2 regions of the Monashia sp. HAY1-11D genome follow, and region 2 is predicted to be linked to the other one. Evidence: riboswitches for the same ligand, from Rfam matches in the RefSeq annotation. Region 2 holds a riboswitch; the other holds the start of a gene.
What was found. Region 2 has a riboswitch for cyclic di-AMP ahead of AC1VM9_RS01575 (C40 family peptidase). Riboswitches for the same ligand answer to the same signal wherever they lie in the genome.
Positions count from the first base shown of each region.

Region 1 (7,540 bases), 640 kb from region 2:
ACCGCGGCGGTCGCGTCGGCGCGAGGACGTGCCGGCGGATCGGTCTCACTCTAACGAGGGAACGGTGGCGCCCCGTCGGCGTGCGCTCTAGGGTCGAGTCAGGGCACCGCGCAGGGTCGTCGAGATCGACGGAGGCACGTGTCCGGGGCACTCACCCGAGGTGAAGGAGGTCGCCGTGAAGATTTCTGACGTGCTGAGGGCGAAGGGCGGCGGGGTCGTCACCGTCCGGCCCGACGAGACGGTGTCCGGGCTGCTCGCCGTGCTCGACGAGCACCGCATCGGAGCCGTCGTCGTCAGCTCCGACGGCACGACCGTCGAGGGCATCGTCAGCGAGCGCGACGTCGTACGGCACCTGCACGCCGCCGGGGCCGGCATCCTCGACGCACCGGTGTCGCAGATCATGACGAGCGAGGTGTCCACGGGCACCGCCGCGGACAACATCGCCGACCTCGCCGCGACGATGACCGAGCAGCGGGTGCGCCACGTGCCGATCCTCGACGACGAGGGCCGCCTCACCGCCATCGTCAGCATCGGTGACATCGTCAAGCACCGGCTGTCCGAGCTGCAGTCCGAGCGTGACCAGCTGCGGGACTACATCTCCCGCTGAGCCGACCTGCGCCACGCGCCGAGGTCGTCGGCGACACCCCCTGCGGTCGCATACCGTAGGAGCATGACTGCGTACGACCGGACCGAGCGGGTCGCCGCTCCGCGGTCCGGCCGGCGCACCGGCCCGCGCACCGGCGGCGTGCCCATCGGCGCCGGCCGCGACGCGTACGGCTCCGGGCGCATCGGACCGTACCGCCTCGTCGAGGAGATCGGCGAGGGCGGCATGGGCGTCGTGCACCTCGCCCTCGACCCGCGCGGGCGTGCCGTCGCCATCAAGGTGCTGCGGGCGCACGTGGCCCACGACGCCGACGCCCGGCAGCGCCTCATGCGTGAGGTCGAGACGCTCTCGCGCGTCCGCGACCCGCGCGTCGCGAGCGTCATCGACGCCGACGTCATGGGCCCGCGCCCGTACATCGTCACCCGCTACGTGCCCGGGCCGGCGCTCGACGAGATCGTCGAGGAGCACGGCCCGCTCCATCCGGGCGAGCTCGTCAGCCTCGCGCGAGGCGTCGCGGAGGCGATCCGGTCGATCCACGCGTGCGGCGTCGTGCACCGCGACATCAAGCCCGGCAACGTCCTCGTCGAGGAGGGCGAGCCGGTCCTCATCGACTTCGGCATCGCGCACGTGCAGGACGACGTCCGGCACACCGTCGGCGGTCTGGTCATGGGCACGCCCGGCTACCTGTCGCCCGAGCTCGTCGAGGGTGCCCCGATCACCGACGCCACCGACTGGTGGGGCTGGGCGGCGACGATCACGTACGCCGCGTCCGGTCGCCCCCCGTTCGGGCGCTCGCGGATGGACGCCGTGCTGAGCCGAGTGCGCGCCGGTGACGTCGACGTCGACGGTGTCGATCCCCGTCTCGTGCCGCTGCTGCGTGCCTCCCTCTCGCCCGACCCGGCCCGCCGGCCGCAGGCCGACGAGGTCATCGCCGCCCTCGAGCAGTACGCCGCCGGGCGGGCGGCCACCGTGCCCTCCCCGAGCGCCCCGTGGGACGACGGGCGCACCGAGGTCCTCGACGCCGCGGGCGACACGCAGGTCTTCCCGGACCGCGGTACCGCGGTCCTGCCGCCGGTGGCCCCGCCGCCGAGCCCGTCGCCGACGCCGTTCCTGACGCGGCCCGCCCCGGACGACGTCCGGTGGGCGCCGCCGCCGAGCGGGCCGCGTCGCAGCGCCGCGCCCCAGCACGACCCGGCACCGTGGGACGGTGACCGTGGCCGGGACCTCTACGACGAGCGCCACGGCCCGGGCGCCGGGCCCGACGACTGGGACGACGACTGGGACGAGGAGGAACCCGAGCAGGCCCCGCGCGAGGGTGACCCCCGCATCGGCCTGGCCATGCGCACCGGGCTGCTCGGGGCCGCGGGCATCGCCTGGGTCGGCGCCCTGATGTCCTGGCCGGGGTACGCGTTCCTCGCGCTGCTCGTGTGGTCCGTCGTCGCCCGCGCCACCGACCGGTCGGTGTCCGCGCTCGTGTTCCGTCGGTACGCCCATGGCCGCCGCGGCACCGACATCCCGCTCGCCGTCGTGACGAGTCCGTGGCACCTCCTCGTCGGCGCCGTCGCCACGGCCGTGAGCCTGGTGCTGCCGCTCGCGGTGGCGCTCGCGGGCATCTTCGCGACGGCGTTCCTGCTGGCCGGTGCCACCGGTTCCGACCTCGGGCCGGGATCGCCGACGACGCTCGCCGTCGGTGGCATCGCGGGGCTCGCCATGCTGTGGTGGGGTCCCGGCGGGGTGTCGCTGCGCCGCGGGTCCCGCTCGATCGTGCGCCGGCTCGTGCCGGTGGGGACACCGTCGCAGGTCGTCGCGGTGGCACTGGTCGTTGCCGGGCTCGTCGTCGGGCTCGTCGCCGTCGACCAAGGTTCGAGCCTGACCTGGCTGCCCTTCAGCGGCAACCCGTTCACCCGCTGAAGCGCTCGCGGGGTGGGTGTGGCGGCGTCCGTGGCGGCCGCCGTCCGGTCCTTGCCGATCGGCCCCGTTCGGTCAAGGCCAGATCTCGAGAAGATCACGAAATCATCTCGGATCGGGTTGTGGTTCATTCACTCGTCACGTACCGTCGTGCCTCGGCGGTCCCGGTTCTCCGGGCCGGAAAGGGGTGGTCTCGGGTTTCCGGGGTGTCCACCACCGGTAGGCGCCGTGCGTCCGGCCTCCACACGGCACGCTGGATAACTTCACATGGACACCCAGCAATCCGGTCCCTGAGCGCGCCGAGCCTCGCCAGCCAGGGACGCAGCCCACACCCGTGGGCCGGGCGAGGACGGGGGACCCAGTGTGGTCAGTGAGTTGTCATGTCGAAGACCGTCGTTCGCCGACGGTCGAGGGCCGACTCGACTGACCTTGGGGTGAAGCCGCAGCCGCGGCAGGGCACCTGACGTCCCCAACCCGACAGCTAACCCCGCAGGCGCGCGTCAGGAAGGAATACCCCTATGCAGTACCTGTCCAAGCATGCTGCCGCCAAGCGGGTCTCGATGAAGCAGCGCATCGCCGGAGTCGGCATCGCCGGAGCGGCCACCGTCGTCGGTGGCGTCACCGCCGCCGGGTCGGCCAAGGCCGCCACCGTGTGGGACGCGGTCGCCCAGTGCGAGTCCGGTGGCAACTGGCACATCAACACCGGCAACGGCTACTACGGCGGCCTGCAGTTCTCGAGCAGCACCTGGGTCGGCTTCGGCGGTCGCGCCTACGCCTCCCGCGCCGACCTCGCGAGCAAGGCCGAGCAGATCACCATCGCCCAGAAGGTCCTCGCCGTGCAGGGCCCCGGTGCGTGGCCGGTCTGCTCCAAGCGCGCGGGTCTGACCCGAGCCAACGGTGGCGCCGACGCCGCCGCGTCGCGCTCGAGCGACCGCAAGCCGGTCACGACGAAGAAGAAGGTCTCGAAGAAGAAGACCTACGCGACGAAGAAGACGACGAAGAAGGTCAACAGCTACGCCGGAACCGGCAAGCGGGTGACCGTCCGTCGGGGCGACACGCTGGGCACGCTGGCGCAGCGGTACCACGTCTCCGGCGGCTGGAAGACGCTGTACGCTGCGAACAAGGCTCGGGTGCACAACCCGAACCTCATCTACGTCGGCCAGGTGCTGCGTCTGCCGTGACGCTGTCTGACCGAGCCTGACCGGACGGCCTCGCGCGACCAACCCCTGGGTCCCGCGGGGCCGTCCTTCATGTGTCGCCCTGGTTCCATGGTGGGGCAGGGCTCCGCTCCTCGACCGGTCTGGGCCCGGAGGCTAGTGCTCGGTTACGCTGGCGCCCGACCGGGCGGGGCGATAGTCGCTCCACCGGTACCGCTGGCGTGGCGCAATTGGCAGCGCACCTGTCTTGTAAACAGGTGGTTGGGGGTTCGAGTCCCCCGCCAGCTCTGTGCTCAGCGCGTCGGATAGTGCCCCTGACCTGCGGTTTCGCCGTTATGGGTGCGAGGGACGTCGAGGGACACGAGTGGAGGGGTAGGGGCGGTAAGCCACTCGGCCTCGCACGCAGATTGCCGGACTCGCTCGCCGCCGCTGCCCGTCCGGCAGCACGCAGGACGGCGACCAGAGTGTCAAGTAGGCCGAACCGCCGAGGGTTTCGGATACTTGCGAAGATTGCCCTCGAAACGATGGCAGGCCAGCTACATCGGGCCGGATCTCACTAGACACCGTGCTCCGCCCAAGCCAAGGCGCTGCTGGCCGGGGGTCCGGGCGCGGGACGCCGTGGGCAAGACCCGCAAGCGCGTGGCCATGGAGCTGGTGGCCGGCCTGGAGCGGATCCATGCCAAGAAGAAGGCCGCCGACACCGAGCTGTAGCAGCTCGTCGCGGCGACCGGGACCTCGCTGCTGGGCCTGCACGGCATCGGGCCTTCGGGTGTGGCCCGGCTGCTCGGCGACTCAGCTCGTAGCGGCGGGGCTGCTTTCGCCACTTCGCGCTGGGCCGCACCCCTTGGACCCAGAGCCAACCCTTATCGAAAGCGTGACCGACATGTCTGGCGTCGTGGCGGGCGACTCTTGAGCGCTTGACGACTCTTCGGCCCGGGCTTAAGTTGGACACCTGTAGAAAAACGCACCCGCGTCTACCAGCGAACCGCCTCCTGAGCATGGATCCGTCTGCTGAGGAGGCCCACCCGCGAACCTCCTCGCAACGAAGGGTCACCCGATGCCAGCCGGACAGACAGCAGAGATGTGGCGCGCCCAAGCGGAATCGCTGGCCCCGCCCCGGCTGATGGTCATCGATGGTCGCTGCCGGCCGGCGGCGGACGGACGCGTGATGGAGGTCCTGGCGCCTCGAGACGGAAAGCCCTTGGCGACAGTCCCGGACGGGACGGCCGTCGATGTCGACATGGCGGTCGCGGCGGCCCGGCGTGCCTTTGCCGATTCGCCCTGGTCCCGGATGTCCCCTGCGGATCGGAAGCGTGTGCTGCACCGTTTCGCCGATGTCATCGAGGCTCGCCGCGACGAGCTTGCCTTGTTGGTCTCGCTCGAGATGGGTAAGCCCATCGAGTATGCGCATTCGATCGAGATGCGGACGACCGTCGCGTGCTACCGCTGGTATGCCGAGTGGGCGGACAAGCTGACTGGTGAGGTGCCCGAGGTTGGCAGCAATGCGCTCGCGCTCGTCACGCGCGAACCGGTTGGAGTGGTTGGCGTGGTCGTGCCGTGGAACTTCCCCATGACCCTGCTGGCATGGAAGGTGGCTCCCGCTCTGGCGGTTGGATGCACCATCGTGGTGCGACCATCGGAGCTGTCGTCGCTGTCGGCCTTGCGGGTGGCGGAACTCGCGCTCGAGGCAGGTCTGCCCGATGGCGTGCTCAATGTCGTTACGGGCCAGGGTTCTACGACGCCGCGAGCCCTGGCACTGCACCCCGACGTCGACACGGTCGCCTTCACCGGGTCGACGGAGGTTGGCAGGGAGTTCCTGCGCTACGCCGCGGACTCCAACTTGAAACGGGTCTGGCTGGAGCTCGGCGGGAAGTCACCGAGCATCGTGCTGCCGGACGCCGACCTTCCTGCAGCTGTGGCGGGCACCGCCGGAAACATCTTCTTCAACCAGGGCGAGATGTGCACGGCACCCTCGCGTCTCCTTGTGCACCGTTCGGTGCGAGACGAGGTGGTCGATGGGGTCGTCCGGGCTGCGGAAGCGCTGCACATCGGTGACCCGCTGGACCCTGGGACCCAGGTCGGTCCGCTGGTCAGCGCAGCTCATCGGGAGCGAGTCGAGGCGCACACCGCCCGGGCCCTCGATGAGGGCGCGCGGTTACGTACCGGCGGGGGTAGGCCACCCGTTCCGCAGGACGGCTTCTACTCCCGGCCCACCGTGCTGGACAACGTCGAGCCGCACATGGCCATCGCCCGGGATGAGGTGTTCGGGCCGGTCCTGTCGGTTCTCACGTTCGAGGACGAGGCCGAGGCCGTGCGTATGGCAAACGACTCGGTCTACGGCCTCGCCGCCGCCGTGTGGACCCGCGACGTCGGAACCGCCCACCGGGTCTCCCGCCGGCTCCAAGCCGGGACGGTGTGGGTGAACTGTTACGAGGAGGGCGACATGACCGTTCCCTTCGGCGGTTACAAGCAGAGCGGCAACGCTCGTGACAAGTCCGTCCACGCGCTGGAGAAGTACACGGAGCTCAAGACCACCTGGCTGGCCCTGTGAGCCGTCGACCGCTGATCATTGTTCCGGCTCGGTTCTCCGAGTCCGCGTCAGCCCTGAGGTTTCGCGCTGAGGTCACTGCGCGCGCCTTGGCTACTGCAGTGTTCGAGGCCGGGGGTGAGCCGGTCGCCGTGCATCCTCACGCGCCGGACGGGCTGGTGGATGAGGTGCAGGTCGCCGATCGCTTCGACTTCGCTGACGGAGTGCTACTGCCCGGAGGCGGAGACATCACGCCGGCCCTGTATGGCGGCGTCGAGCATGCGGAGCACTACGACATGGATCCTGAGCAGGACGCCTTCGACCTCGCTGTGGCGCGATGGGCGTTTCGCACCGGGCGGCCGCTGCTTGCCGTCTGCCGGGGGCTGCAGGTGGCGAACGTCGCGATGGGCGGAACCCTGGTTGCTCACATGGATCGTCCGCACCGCCATGTCGTCTCCGAGCTCGCACTCGAGCCGGGGTGCGCCCTGACCCAGGCTCTCGGCACCCGCATGCTGTCGGTCAGCTGCTACCACCATCAGGCGCTGGACCGGCTGGGTGATGGGTTGGTGGCGGTCGCCCGGTCGGTAGACGGCACCGTGGAGGCCGTCGAGATGGTTGCACCCGACACGCCATGGTTCCTGGGCGTGCAGTGGCACCCGGAAGACACCGCGGCGATCGACCCCCTGCAGAAGGGCATCTTCACCCAGTTCGTGGCAGCCAGCCGTCGGACGCTGCAGCCGTCGAGCTGAAAGCCATCGGCACCGGCCGGGCGTGGCTCAAGAGTGAAGCAGTGATCGATCCAGTAGGACGTCCGGCGGGTCGACAAGGCCGGCCACGTCGGCGGGCCACCTGCCACGGAGCGACGTTCCGGGCTCGGTCCACGGCGCCAGGATCTGCTCGACCAGGAGCCGCTGCATCGCCGGTGGCGTGCGCTGGGGCAGTGTCACCACTCGGACCTGCATGGCATGCACGGTGGTAACGAGCAGCTCTGCCAGCGGCGCCGGCTCCGCCTCGGCTCTCAGGTCATGGGCCTCGATCGCCTGCTCGAGCATCTCCTGGGTGCTCCGGGTCCAGGCTTGGTGTTCCTTGGGCAGCAAGGTGCGGAGGCCCTCGTCGGTGGTGATCCGGCCCCAGAAGCAGACGACGATGCGGGCCTCGTCGACGGTCGCGGCCTCCATGGGAAGCAGCTCGCGCAACGTCGCCAGGAGCGCGTCGAGACCCTTCAGACCGGCAGCGCGTTCGGCGGCGCGCGCATTGGTCCGGGCGAAGACCTCTTCGTAGGTGGCGGCCAGCAAGGCGTCCTGATTCGTGAAGTAGTGGCCCACCGCCCCGTTGGCGACGCCG
Region 1 covers NZ_CP200320.1:1,004,313-1,011,852, reverse strand. The annotation lists gene AC1VM9_RS04680 (CBS domain-containing protein) at 176-607, shown strand; gene AC1VM9_RS04675 (serine/threonine-protein kinase) at 671-2,515, shown strand; cyclic di-AMP (ydaO/yuaA leader) riboswitch at 2,840-3,025, shown strand; gene AC1VM9_RS04670 (transglycosylase family protein) at 3,031-3,693, shown strand; tRNA gene AC1VM9_RS04665 (tRNA-Thr) at 3,885-3,956, shown strand; partial or broken gene AC1VM9_RS04660 (hypothetical protein) at 4,009-4,230, shown strand; gene AC1VM9_RS04655 (aldehyde dehydrogenase) at 4,727-6,220, shown strand; gene AC1VM9_RS04650 (gamma-glutamyl-gamma-aminobutyrate hydrolase family protein) at 6,217-6,945, shown strand; gene AC1VM9_RS04645 (TetR/AcrR family transcriptional regulator) at 6,973-7,540, opposite strand, start outside.
Region 1: another riboswitch for cyclic di-AMP. It lies ahead of AC1VM9_RS04670 (transglycosylase family protein); the one in region 2 lies ahead of AC1VM9_RS01575 (C40 family peptidase).

Region 2 (7,540 bases):
GGGCGCGTTCCCGGCGAGCCCGGCAGCCGCGAGCCCGGCTCTCCCGGCGGGCCCCCGGTCCGGCTGCGCGCCATCGCGCTGTCGGCCTACGGACCGACGCTCCTCGGCTCGACGGGTGCCGGTGCCGTCTCGCCCATCATCGCCGTCTCGGCCCGTGAGATGGGCGCGTCGGTGGGGGTGGCGGCGCTCCTCGTCGGGACGCTCGGCCTCGGCCAGCTGCTCGGCGACCTGCCGTCGGGGGCCCTTGCCGCCCGCATCGGCGAGCGGCGTGCCCTCATGGCAGCCGCGGTCGTGGAGGCGGTCGGCATGGTCGTGGCCGCGCTCGCCGGCACGGTGACGGCGCTGTTCTCCGGGGTGCTCGTCATCGGGCTGGCCGGCTCGCTCTTCGGTCTGGCCCGCCAGGCCTACCTGACCGAGGCGGTGCCGGTGGCGATGCGGGCGCGGGCACTGTCGACGCTCGGCGGGGTGCACCGCATCGGCTACTTCATCGGCCCGTTCGTCGGCTCGCTCGTCATCTCCCGGTGGGGGACCGAGTCGGCCTATGCCGTCGGCGGCGTCGCGAGCGTCGCCGCGTTCGTCCTCGTCCTCGTCGCGCCCGACATCACGGCCGGCCACGACGCCCGGGCGTCGCGGAGCGGCGTCGCGGACGCCGGGACCACCGGGAACAGCGGGACGACCGGGAACAGCGGGAACGCCCGGACCGGCGGGGGCTCCGGAAGTGCCCGGGGCCGGACGCGTGTGCCGCGGTCGGTCGCGTCGGTGCTCCTCGAGCACCGGCACGTCCTGCTGACCCTCGGCACGGGCGCGATGTGCGTGGCCGGAGCCCGAGCCATCCGCGAGGCGCTCGTGCCCCTCTGGGCCGAGTCGGTCGGGTTCAGCCCGGCCCAGACCTCGCTCGTCTTCGGCGTCGCGGGCGCCGTCGACATGCTGCTCTTCTACCCCTCGGGCTGGCTCATGGACCGGTACGGGCGGGTTGCCGCCGCGGTGCCCAGCATGCTCGTGCTCGGTCTGGGCATGGCGCTGCTGCCGCTCGCGACGAGCCTCGTCGCCGTGACCGCGGCCGCGACGGTCCTCGGGGTCGGCAACGGGCTCGGCGCCGGCCTGATCATGACCCTCGGGGCCGACGCCTCGCCGGCCGACGGACGCGCCCAGTTCCTCGGCGGCTGGCGCCTGTGCGCCGACCTGGGAAGGGCCGCGGGCCCGCTGGCGTTGTCCGCGCTGACGGCCGTGCTGTCCCTCGGTGCGTCGGCCGTCGTCCTCGGCGTCGGGGCCGTCCTCGGTGCGGGCTGGCTGCGCATCTGGGTGCCGCGCCACGACCCGACGCGCCCTCTCCGGGGGCGGGCGGCCCGTCCCGGCCCGGACGCGACGCCCGGGGCGTCCTGATTCTGAGAAGGTATGACCGTGACGGACCTGATCGACACCACCGAGATGTACCTGCGCACCATCTTCGAGCTCGAGGAGGAGGGCATCGTCCCCCTGCGCGCACGCATCGCGGAGCGTCTGGGCCACTCGGGCCCGACGGTGTCGCAGACCGTGGCCCGCATGGAGCGCGACGGTCTCGTCGCCGTCTCCGGGGACCGTCACCTCGAGCTGTCCGACCGCGGCCGCCTCATGGCGACCCGCGTCATGCGCAAGCACCGCCTCGCCGAGCGGCTGCTCGTCGACGTCATCGGCCTCGAGTGGGAGTACGCCCACGACGAGGCGTGCCGGTGGGAGCACGTGATGTCCGAGAAGGTCGAGCGCAAGATCCTCGGCCTCATCAAGGGCGGGCTCGAGTCGCCGTACGGCAACCCGATCCCGGGCCTGGACGAGCTGGGTGTGCCCGAGGACGCCGCGCACGGCTTCCTCACCGGCCTCATGTCCCTGACTGCGGCGGCGGGCGACGAGCCCGCGGCCGTGACGATCCGTCGCATCGGCGAGCCGGTGCAGGTCGACCCCGAGGCGCTGGCCCTGCTGACCTCGGCGGGCGTCCTTCCGGGGGCCCGGGTCCGGGTCGTCCGCGAGGAGGGACGCGTGCTGGCCGTGAGCGACGCTGCGGACGCCGGCGAGGGCGTGTCGCTGCCCGACGAGGTCGCGGCGCACGTCTTCTGCCAGGTCGCCTGACGCGAGCCCGGCCGTTGCCCGCCCTGCCCCGCTTTGGGGCCGGACCGGCCCGCACGCCCTCTGTCCCTCGTATCGGGCCTTCGTATCGGGCCCTCGTATCGGGCCCGGATCGCCTTGGGACTGTGGGGATTTGGGGCGAGCTGCGGTGGCCTGTCCGAAAATCTGTTGAAATCACCGACTCCCGGCGTGACAAGCCGCGGGGAACTTGGGTAGCGTGAGCCCCGCTCGCTCTCCCCGTCGGGCGAGTGCTTCGGGTCGAACCGCCTAGTCCTGCCATCGACCCTGAGCCCCTGAACGATCCGCATGGCAGGAGCGGGGGACCCACCTTCGGGCGTCGCACGACGTCCTCGGGGTGAAGCCCTCCGTGGACCGCAAGGTCCGAGTGAAGGCCGGGCGAGCAGCACCTCATTCCGCCCGAACCCGACAGCTCACCTCGTAGGCGTCGAGAGGTCAAACGTGGCTCAGAACGTTCCCGGGCGCCACCGCGCCCCCGGTCGGTTCAACGCGATCGCCGAGCTCAAGCTCATCGCCAAGGAGTCCGCTCAGCCCGCCGTCAAGGGGGCCGCGATCGTGGCCGCCTCCGGTGGGCTCGTCGCGACGTTCGCCGGGCCGGCGAGCGCCGCCGACGGCTCGAGCACCGCGGCCCCGTCGGTCGTCGGCCCGCAGGTCGGCACGCTCAAGGCGGCCAGCGCCCTCTCGGCGATCGGCTACGCCAAGCCGGCGGCGAAGCAGGCAAGCGTCAAGCCGCTCGTCATCAAGGACGTCACCGTCGAGAAGCAGCGCGCGGCCGAGAAGGCTGCCGAGGACGCGCGCCAGCAGTCTGCGGACCGCTCCTCCCGCTCGGCCTCCCGCACGGCCCTGTCCGACCCGGCGCCCACCGCGTCCGGCATCGTCGGCATCGCCCAGTCCTACTTCGGCGTCCCGTACGTCTACGGCGGCACGAGCCCGTCGGGCTTCGACTGCTCCGGCTTCGTCCAGTACGTCTTCCGCCAGGCCGGCATCTCGCTGCCCCGCACGGCCTCGCAGCAGAAGGCCGCGACGACGCCGGTGAGCAACCCCCGCGCCGGTGACCTCGTCTTCTTCGGCTCGCCGGTCTACCACGTCGGCATCTACGTCAGCCCCGGCGTCATGATCGACGCGCAGCGCCCCGGCACCACGATCGGGTACCACTCGATCTGGACGACGCCGTCGGGCTACGGCCGCGCCTGATCGACCCGTGGCTTCCGTCGCGCCCCCGACCCGAACGGGTCGGGGGCGCGACGTCGTTCCTCGCCGGCGTGGTTGGATGACGTGATGACCGTCCAGGCTGCCGCAGAGTCCACGACCCTCATCGAGCTCGACGTCTGGGGCGACCTCGTCTGCCCGTGGTCATGGATCGCCAAGCACCGGATCGAGGCCGCGATCCACGCCTTCGAGCGGCCCCACGACGTGTCGGTGCGGTTGCGGGCCTACGAGCTGGACCCCGAGTGGCCGGTCGGGCGCAACGACCGCGCGCAGGACCAGATCGGCTCGCGGACCAACGGTGACCCCGTCGCCGGGCACATCCTCAACGCCAAGGCCATCGAGGCGGCCGAGGCCCACGACCTCGTCTTCGACTTCGACACCGCGGTCATGGCCAACACCTTCGACGCGCACCGGCTCGTGGCCCTGGCGCGCGAGATGGGCGGCCGGGCCCTGCAGGCGGCTGCCGTCGAGCGCTTCTTCTCCGCGCACTTCCGCGAGGGGCAGGCGCTCGACGACCACGAGGTGCTCCAGCGCCTCTGCGCCGAGTGCGGCCTCGACGAGCGGCGGGTCGCCGCCGTGCTCGCGTCCGACACGTACGCCGACGACGTGCGCGCCGACGAGAGGCAGGCCCGCGACCTCGGCATCACGGTGACGCCGTTCGTCCTGGCCAACGGGTTCGCCGCCGTACCGGGGGCCCGCCCGGTCGAGGACTACCTCGCCCTGCTGCGCGGGGTCGCCGTGCAGGGTGGCGACGAGGCGTAGCTAGCCGGCGGCGGTCGGCGACGCGCCCCCGAGCGTCGTCGCCGAGGGCGCCCCGGCGCTGGGGCGGCCGAAGGACACCGCCTCGTCGACCGGCCCGGGCGCGGCCGAGCGCAGCTGGGCATCGGGCAGCGCCCCCAGGGCGGCGTTGACCATCGAGAAGGCCCGCCGCAGCGCGACGAAGACGGTGATGGCGAAGATCTGCCGGTCGTCGAAGCCGGCGGCGCGCAGCGGCTCGAGGTCGGCGGGTGTCGTGGAGTTGGCGTCGCGGGCGACGGTGCGCGCCCAGCCGGCGAGTGCGGCATCGGCCGGGTCGAGCGGAGCGTCGTCGCCGGCCAGCACCGCCGCGGCGACGTCCGGGCCCGCCTCGCCGGCGAGCCGGTTGCCCCACGCCAGGGCGCAGTAGGAGTCGCTGCCCGTGGCCGCGGCGGCGCTGATGAGGATGCCGCGCTGCCGGAAGGTGAGGCCGCCCAGGCGCACCATGTCGGCAAGGAGTCCGAAGAGCGTGTCGTGCGCGGCCGGGTGGTGCGCCCACAGGTGCGACAGGTTCATGACGAACCCCTGGGTGCCGAGGTCGCCCTCGAAGGAGGCGCGGACGGCGTCGGTCACCGGCGGCTCGGTGAGGAACCCGTGGGCGGGGTCGGTGGCCATCAGGCGCTCCGTTCGTCGTGCGACGCGTTCATCGTGGCACGGGCTGACGCGGAGTGTGGGCCCATCCTGCCGGGGTCCTTGGGCGCCGGGCGCGCTCAGGCCCGGCCGATCGGGCTGGTCAGGCAGGCGTCGGCGCGACGGACAGGTCGATGCTGACGTCGACGGCTCGCAGCTCTCGCACCAGCGCGTCCTCGCGAGCACTCAGCTCGGCGAGGCGCGAGGCGTCGGGGGCTCGGGTACCGGAGGCGAGGGAGGCCCAGCGGACCTCGTCCTCGACCTGCGCCAGCTCGGCGACGATCGCTGCAACCGTTCTGCTCATGTGCCCGCCGTACCCGGCGCCCGCCGGCTTGGAACAGGTCGGCAGGTGACCTCGGCCGGGTCGCCCGCGAGTTCCCTGCGGGCGCGTCGGACTGCCTGCGGACGCGTTCAGTCCCGCTCCCACGGGGCGTCCTCGCCCATCTTGGCGTAGTACTTCGCGAGATGGCTGCGGACCCGGTCGACATCCGAGGAGGGCAGGTCGACACCACCGCGGGAACCCTGCATGACGGCGGCGGCCGCCATGACGCCACGGGGGACCGCACGCAGCCGACCGTCGATGACGTCGGCGATGAGCAGCTTGTAGGCCGTGAAGTTGTCCTTCTTGTCCTTGTCGTACCAGACGTGGGCGTCGCGGTACTTCTCGTTCGGCTCCTCCTCGGCGCCGGCCCAGGCGCGGACCCGCTTCTCGGCGGCGTCGCCGTCCCACTCGCGGTCGCGGTCGGCGAGCGGCAGGTCCTGGAAGCTCGTGACACTCATGCTGTCCATCCTTTCTCCGACGCTGGTGCCGTGGAGCCGTACCCGGTCGGGCGCTCCGGACACCATGGGTCGGGGGAGGGCGCCGGACGCGTCGGGCGCCCCGGGGCCGGACGTGGCGCGCCCCGCCGCGTTCGGGTGGCCAGGTCCGGGAGGCGAGTGCCTGGGTCCGGGGGCGCCGCGGCGGGGCGAGCGAGTCCGTGCAGTTCCGGTCCGGGGTGAGCAGGCCCGCGGGGCCGCGTCACCGGTCCGGATCTCCACGGTGACACACGCGCGCGCTCGGTGGGAGATTGGCCGGCTGTGAGTTGGAGGGCGAGCGCAGGTCTGCTCGGCATTGTCAGTTCATGTTTCAGTTTGCAACTGGAACTAAGTCTGCTAGTGTTGAGCCCAGCACGAGGGTCCGTCCTCCCACGCACACTCATCGAAAGGCGCACCATGAGCACCTCCACCTTCCGGCCGAAGTACGTCTCGTTCGACTGCTACGGCACGCTGATCAGCTGGCCGATGACCCCGATCACCAAGGAGCTGGTCGGCGACCAGATCCCGGCGGAGCAGTGGGACCAGTTCGTCGCCGAGTTCCGCGGCTACCGCTACGACGCCGTCCTCGACGCGTACTACCCCTACGAGCAGGTGCTGCAGAGCGCCTTCGACCGGGTCTGCCGCAAGTGGGGCATCGAGTCCGACCCCACGGCGGGCAAGCGGTTCGCCGACGGCGTGCGCAGCTGGGGCCCGCACCCCGACGTGGTGGAGCCGCTGAAGAAGATGGCCGAGCACTACAAGCTCGTCATCCTCTCCAACGCCAGCAACGACTTCCTCGAGGAGAGCGTGCCGCGGCTGGAGGCGCCCTTCCACGCCGTCTTCACCGCCGAGCAGGCCGGCTACTACAAGCCCCGGTACGCCGCGTTCGAGTACATGCTCGACCAGCTCGACGCCAAGCCCGAGGACTTCGTCCACGTGTCCTCGCACACCCGCTACGACCCGCTGCCGATGCACGACATGGGCTTCCGCAACCTCGTGCTCCTCGACCGCGGCTACGACCCGGTGCCGCCGGGCTACGGCCTCACCGTCGTGAAGTCCCTGGACGAGCTCAACACGCTGCTCGGCATCTGAGCTGCGACGAAGGTCCTCACCATGTCTTCCAGCCTCAGCCGAGCGATCGCCGGCTTTCCCAACGGGTTCGACCCCGGGGTGGTGGGCACACTTCCGCAGCATCTCCAGGAGACCATCCGGCGGCGGAACGAGGTGCTCGGCCCGGGCTACATGCTGATGTACCGCGAGCCGGTGGAGTTCGTCTGCGGTCGCGGAGCGCACCTGTTCGACCTCGACGGCAACGACTACCTCGACGCCTACAACAACGTGCCGTGCGTGGGGCACGCCCATCCCCACGTCGTCGAAGCGGTCCACCGCCAGATGGCGGCGGTCAACACGAACACGCGCTACGTCCAGGAGGCGCTGGTCGACTACGCGGAGCGGCTCCTGGCGACGTTCCCCGAGGGCCTGTCGAAGCTGAGCCTGGCCTGCAGCGGCTCGGAGGCCAACGACCTCGCGATGCGGGTGGCGAAGTACCACACCGGCGGTGAGGGAATCATCGTGACGCGGTGGGCCTACCACGGCATCACCAGCGAGGTCTCGCGGTTCTCACCGACTCTGGGCAAGGGCTCACCGCTGGGACCGAACGTCCGGCTCATCGACCCGCCTGACCCGCGACTCGTTGCTCCCGGATCCACGCTGGCCGAGCACATGCGCGCCCAGGTGCGTGCCGCAATCGACGACCTCGAGCGCCACGGCTACCGGCTCGCGGCCCTGGTCACGGACAGCGCCTACAGCAGCGACGGGATCTTCACCGACAGGGTCGGCTACATGCAGGCCGTGGTGGAGGAGGTCCACGCCGCCGGAGGCGTCTACATCGCGGACGAGGTGCAGTCGGGCTTCGCCCGCCTCGGGGACGCCATGTGGGGGTTCGCCCGCCACGGCGTGCTGCCGGACATCGTCACCCTGGGCAAGCCGATGG
Region 2 covers NZ_CP200320.1:361,998-369,537, reverse strand. The annotation lists gene AC1VM9_RS01585 (MFS transporter) at 1-1,383, shown strand, start outside; gene AC1VM9_RS01580 (iron-dependent transcriptional repressor DtxR) at 1,402-2,103, shown strand; cyclic di-AMP (ydaO/yuaA leader) riboswitch at 2,374-2,557, shown strand; gene AC1VM9_RS01575 (C40 family peptidase) at 2,560-3,312, shown strand; gene AC1VM9_RS01570 (DsbA family oxidoreductase) at 3,397-4,089, shown strand; gene AC1VM9_RS01565 (carboxymuconolactone decarboxylase family protein) at 4,090-4,737, opposite strand; gene AC1VM9_RS01560 (hypothetical protein) at 4,856-5,056, opposite strand; gene AC1VM9_RS01555 (hypothetical protein) at 5,164-5,532, opposite strand; gene AC1VM9_RS01550 (haloacid dehalogenase type II) at 5,965-6,639, shown strand; gene AC1VM9_RS01545 (aspartate aminotransferase family protein) at 6,661-7,540, shown strand, end outside.